2 regions of the Vibrio bathopelagicus genome follow, and region 1 is predicted to be linked to the other one. Evidence: riboswitches for the same ligand, from Rfam matches in the RefSeq annotation. Region 1 holds a riboswitch; the other holds the start of a gene.
What was found. Region 1 has a riboswitch for cyclic di-GMP ahead of IHV80_RS10610 (TfoX/Sxy family DNA transformation protein). Riboswitches for the same ligand answer to the same signal wherever they lie in the genome.

Region 1 (3,139 bases):
TCTAGTCAGTCTAAAATTGTGACCGCAAACGATAAAATATGAAACATTCACGAAATGCTATGCTTATTTAAGTTCAGAGCATTTCGGTGTTAAGACAAGCCGCTCAATAGCGGTTTTTTGTTTTTTAGCACTTTAATACCCCAAAGAGCCCTACAAATTTAAGCTCTTAGTTAGGTAGCTTAACGGCTACTTTATTCCGTACTTTGGGAAAGTAGCTTCTAATAGGATAAAACCATGGCCACTATAAAAGATGTCGCTCGCTTAGCAGGCGTATCAACTACCACCGTTTCTCACGTAATCAACAAAACGCGTTTTGTTGCAGAAGCGACTCAAGAGAAAGTAAACAAAGCCGTAGACGAATTAAACTACGCGCCAAGTGCTGTTGCTCGTAGCTTGAAATGCAATTCAACACGTACTATCGGCATGCTTGTGACTCAATCAACAAACCTCTTCTTCTCTGAAGTGATCGATGGTGTTGAAAGCTACTGCTACCGTCAAGGTTACACTTTGATTCTGTGTAACACGGGTGGTATCTATGAGAAGCAACGTGACTACATTCGAATGCTTGCAGAAAAGCGTGTAGATGGCATCTTGGTTATGTGTTCTGACTTAACAGAAGAACTTCGTGGCATGTTAGATCGCCATGCTGATATCCCAAAAGTTGTCATGGATTGGGGTCCTGAAACCTCTCAGGCTGATAAGATCATCGATAACTCTGAAGAAGGCGGCTATCTAGCAACCAAGTACCTGCTAGAACGTGGTCACACAAAGATTGCTTGTTTAAGTGGCCACTTAGACAAAGCAGCATGTGTAGAACGCATCGCGGGTTACAAACGCGCACTCAATGAAGCGAAGGTCGCAACCGACGAAAAGCTCATCATTGAAGGTAACTTTGAGTGTGATACCGCTGTACTTGCAGCTGATAAAATTGCTCAGATGGAAGATCGTCCTACTGCTGTATTCTGTTTTAACGACACAATGGCGCTTGGCCTAATGAGTCGTCTACAACAGCAAGGCATTCGCATTCCTGAAGATATTTCGGTTATCGGTTACGACAACATTGAACTTGCAGAATACTTCTCTCCACCATTGACGACGGTTCACCAACCTAAGCGTCGTGTTGGTAAAAATGCATTCGAAATTTTGTTGGAACGCATTAAAGATAAAGATCATGAAAAACGTGTCTTCGAAATGCACCCTGAAATTGTTGAGCGAAGCACAGTTAAAACGTTAAATTGATTGATAAATCGAGTTTAATTTCATTAAGCGCACCTTTGGGTGCGCTTTTTTTATAAGCAACTAAAATAAACCTAGTTGCATAACACCAAGATCATTAATTGAAGCAATATCACATTTTGAAATATCAGGTGTGAGCCTCATTCAACAAAAACTTTATTCTATTCAGTCAGTCACGCACAGGGCAAACCACTCGAAAGAGTGAGACGCAAAGCTTCCGGCCTAAACCACTCGTTGGTATGGTAGCGGGGTTACCGATGGCAAAATGCAGTAGTTACTAACAATTTAGTAATTTACGGCTTGTTGACAATTTAATTGCAACATTTTGCTAATCTCTCGGACCTGCTTATTTGGTGGCGTAGTTCAAATACACCGAGATAAATAACATGGATAAACCGATACTAAAGGACTCAATGAAATTATTTGAGCCCCTAGGAAAAATAAAATCACGCTCAATGTTTGGTGGATTCGGGCTTTTTGCTGATGACACTATGTTTGCTCTGGTTGTAAATGACCAGCTGCACATAAGAGCGGACAAAGACACAACAAAGCAATTCGAGCAACAAGGGTTTCAACCATACGTCTACAAAAAACGTGGTTTCCCTGTCGTCACTAAGTATTTCGCATTGCCGGAAGGCTTGTGGCAAGACCAAGAAAAGATCTTGCAGCTTGCTACGACGTCTCTGGGTTTTGCTAAAGATGAGAAAGCGGAGCAGTCTTCTGCTAAGCCAACTCGACTAAAGGACCTCCCTAACCTTCGATTGGCTACCGAGCGTATGTTGAAAAAGGCGGGGATCGATTCCGTAGAATGTTTATATGAATCTGGCTCTGTAAACGCATTTAACGCCATCAAGGAATCGCATGCATCCTCTGTCAGCATTGAGCTGCTTTGGGCGCTAGAAGGTGCGATCAATGGTACTCATTGGTCTGTTATACCGCAGCAACGTCGTGAAGAGCTTATCAGTCGCGTCAATTAATATTGTCAGTTCAAACTATCTACATAACTAAGCCGCATTCTTGCGGCTTTTTTTATATCTGTTGAAAGTTAATCTATGCTTTGCCTGTCTATCTATACTAATGGTATACATTGAAAATTAGAGGAAGTATCAATGAGTAAGAAAATGATATTGGGTATCGTGTTGGTCGTAACCATCGTCCTATTAGGCGTCAATTTCGGCCAATACCTAACACTTGAGAATGCGAAAGCTCAACAAGCTGTTTTGAATGACTACATCGAGAGCAATTTTATTGCTGCTGCTGCGATTTACTTCGCCGCCTATGTCATGATCACGGCTTTCTCAATTCCCGGCGCTGCGGTTGTTACACTCTTAGGCGCTGCTCTATTTGGTTTCTGGAACAGTTTACTGCTAGTGTCTTTCGCGAGTGCTATTGGTGCAACCCTCGCCTTCTTAAGTAGCCGTTACCTGTTACGTGACTGGATCCAAACCAAGTTTGGCGACAAGTTAGCAACGATTAACAAAGGCGTTGAAAAAGACGGGGCATTTTACTTATTTTCTCTACGTCTAATTCCTGTCTTCCCATTTTTCCTTATCAACCTGTTAATGGGGTTAGCCCCAATGTCGGTGACTCGTTACTACATCACGAGCCAAATAGGCATGCTGCCAGGTACCGCGGTTTTCTTGAATGCTGGTACTCAACTCGCAGAAATTGATTCACTTTCAGGTATCGTATCTCCTTCAGTATTATTGTCGTTTGCTTTGTTGGGGGTATTCCCAATTATTGCTAAATGGTTGATGAGTAAGTTTCGTTCAGCACCTGTTGCTGAATAACGTATATGGCTGACTAACACCTAAAGCCGAATAAGGTTCTATTCAATGAAAATTTTCAGTGCATCGAATCCTACAGAAGCCCATATCATCTGTGGATTGTTAGAAAGTGAGAA
Region 2 (3,139 bases), on a different replicon from region 1:
GAGCTTGAGTAAGTCACCTAACTCACCAGAGGGAAAGCCTTTTTTATCGAACCACAGCAAATATTCTTCAGGCAGGTCAATAAGTGTACGACCCGCGTACTTTCCAAATGGCATCTGCATTCGAGCCAACTTAATCAAGTTCTCTTTCTCTAGCATTATTCGGTCTTTCTATGCGTCATCTATGTGCTGTAGAGTATCACCTAAACGCTCAACCCAATAGTTGATTGCATCTTTGGCATCATCCAGTGAATCAATCATTGTCGAGAAATCTTTATTGCCAGCTTCGCGATCTATGGCTGCAAACAATGGTGTGCCCTCTTGAGCATCGCTTACCAAGAGCTCAACACTGGCGCTTCCCACATTGGTGTGCTCACCGGTCGTGACCTTAGATATGGTAGACATCGCAAGACCAAACGGCAGTACACTACTGGTCACGGCTAAGATGGGGTTGGGTGTTTCAACGTTACTCAAGGCAATGCTTAGGCGCAGCGTATTCCCGGTAGGCTCATCGACAATTGTTTTATGGGGCGATATTTTCTCTTTCAAGCGCGCAACCATGTGATCAGTGAGTTCCTGAATGTCTTCCTGCTCTAACGACCCTTCTTCTGCCAGTACAAAAATTTGGTCGATCACCACTGAATCATACTCATCGAGTTTAGCTTTCAGGCGTTTTGAATCACGTAACCCTATCCTTGCCCATACAAGATCGACGCCTCCATCAGGACCGGCGCTAAAATCTTCATAACTGGTGAATTTGGTTGCGGTTTTAATTGGGCCGCCTGCACAACCAAACAAAAAGATGCTGGTTGCAACAAGCAAGAGAAGTTTTAAAGGTGTCATAGCGCACTTCGGTTAAATTTAGGAATCCGACTAAGTATGCCATACCCTATGTAAAAAGGTTGTAGAAAAAGGGGGGTAAAAATCAGAGCTCACTCAAAAATCAATCATGTTGAACAGTGTGTGCATACTCGACAATCACTTGATTACCTTCAATGTATGCATTTTGAATCTCACCATCTACACTCATTCGGCTTTTCAAATACACCACTTTAGGCCCATTCTCTCGACCTTCTTTCAACGACGGGAAGACATTCCTTGGTTCTAAATGAAGTAAACGACAAAAGTGACTAATGAAAGACATGGTTAATGGCGTCTCCCCTCTTAGCACTCTTGAGAAATCAAGTTGGTTCATCCCTAGCTTTTTTGAAAACTCCATCTGCGTAATTCGCATTCTCGATTTTTGTGACATCCAGGTTTGATACAACGCGTCTCTGTCTAGTTCTGTGAATTCCATACCGGCTCCTTTATATAATTCATACCAATCAATTGTCCGGCTTTTCATACATGGCGTGTCAGGGTTTGGTTAGTGGAAACCAAAGGTTTGGTTTTGATATGCGCGCAATTGTCGTACTGAACAAAGCACAACAATCAAAAGCATTCATATAAACAATTAGAGCAAATACTTTCTTCATTTATATCAATAATTTATACGTTAATTAACTAAACATATAGCAAGTTAATTTGTATTAAGAATTAAAAGTTCGAGATTGGCATTCCACATTTCAATCGATTGATTCGCATTTATAAAACTGGTTGGCTACATTTCGCTTGCTCAAACGCACTTCTGGCAAACTATTTGAAAGAATAGGACGCAAAGCCACCGGTCTGTCGACAAATATTCTGTCTATGATAGCGGGGCCGCCACTTAATAGGATTTAAGTGCAAATGCATGCCGGAGTGTTCTCTTTTTGTCGGCCAAATACAGTAAGGACAAATAATGAAACAACTCCCAAAAAAATCACTTATCGCACTATCGCTACTTAGTGTTAGCGGTGCAAGCTTCGGTCACGGTTATGTCTCGGCATACAATAATGGCGTAGCTGAAAGCCGTGTGGCGCTATGTAAGTTCCCAGCGAATGATACACAAGAGAAAAACACCAACTGTGGTGGTATCCAATACGAACCACAGAGTGTAGAAGGCCCTGAAGGCTTCCCTGAAGTCGGCCCTGCCGATGGAAAAATCGCCAGTGCGCAATCGTCTTTAGCGGCAGCGTTAGACGAACAGACTGCAGATCGCTGGGTTAAACGCCCTATCAAGTCTGGTTCTCAATACTTTGAGTGGACGTTCACAGCGAACCACAAGACTAACGACTGGAAATACTACATTACTCAACCAGACTGGAACCCAAACCAACCTTTGGCGCGCAGCTCTTTTGACTTAACACCATTTTGTGTTGTTGAAGGAAATGGAGAACAACCGCCTATGCAAGTAAGTCACTTGTGTAATGTGCCAGAACGCGAAGGTTATCAAGTGATCCTTGCTGTATGGGATGTGGGTGACACAGCAATGGCTTTCTACAACGTTATCGACGTGAAATTTGATGGCGACGGCCCTATCATTCCTGATTGGGATCAAGGCGGTCAAATCAACCCAACTCAAAATCTAAACATTGGTGATGCTGTTTACACTCGTGTCTTCGATCAATCGGGTGAGAACGCTTCATACAGCACTGAGCTCGTAATTGAGAGCAACGAGCAAGGTAAAGCGAATAACTGGTCTTACGCGCTTGCCTCTAAGATCAACAAAGAACAAACACAAATCAAAGCAGGTCAGCTGAACGACCAAGGCGATTTCGCACCCATTTACGGCACGAACCCTGTGTATCTAAAAGCCGGCTCTGGCTTTAATAGCGTCGAGATCGGTTACAAGATTGATACTCCAGAACCGGATCATGAGCTAGCAGTGACAGGTCTAGAGTCTGAATACATTATTGATGAAAGCCAGCCTACACAGCTTGATCTGACATTAGCGGCAACTGGCGATATTCAAGCAGAACTGACTGTGTACAACCATCACCGCGAAGCACTTGCTTCTCAGAAATCCGAACTAGTAGACGGACAAGTTGAAGATGTTCAACTCACCCTGTCTAAGTCTGAAGCTGGCCACCACATGCTTGTGGTTGTGACAAAAGATGACCAAGGCAACTTAGTGGATCAGAACACGCTTGATTTCCACCTAATGGACGAGCAAACACCTCCACCCGCTGGCGATTACGACTTCGTATTCCCTGAGAGCATTGAGTCTTACACAGCAGGTACTAAGGTACTGAGCAGCGACGGCGGCGTTTATCAATGTAAA

Region 2: linked by a shared signal. The riboswitch ahead of gbpA (N-acetylglucosamine-binding protein GbpA) and the one ahead of IHV80_RS10610 (TfoX/Sxy family DNA transformation protein) in region 1 are both predicted to bind cyclic di-GMP.

Annotation. Positions count from the first base shown of each region.
Region 1 is NZ_CP062500.1:2,411,149-2,414,287, forward strand. Features, by position in the region: gene purR (HTH-type transcriptional repressor PurR) at 235-1,239, shown strand; cyclic di-GMP riboswitch class I at 1,410-1,495, shown strand; gene IHV80_RS10610 (TfoX/Sxy family DNA transformation protein) at 1,623-2,213, shown strand; gene IHV80_RS10615 (TVP38/TMEM64 family protein) at 2,346-3,026, shown strand; gene IHV80_RS10620 (putative signal transducing protein) at 3,072-3,139, shown strand, end outside.
Region 2 is NZ_CP062501.1:676,682-679,820, reverse strand. Features, by position in the region: gene IHV80_RS19385 (DUF3820 family protein) at 1-156, opposite strand, end outside; gene IHV80_RS19380 (DUF3313 domain-containing protein) at 169-840, opposite strand; gene IHV80_RS19375 (XRE family transcriptional regulator) at 941-1,294, opposite strand; cyclic di-GMP riboswitch class I at 1,617-1,706, shown strand; gene gbpA (N-acetylglucosamine-binding protein GbpA) at 1,778-3,139, shown strand, end outside.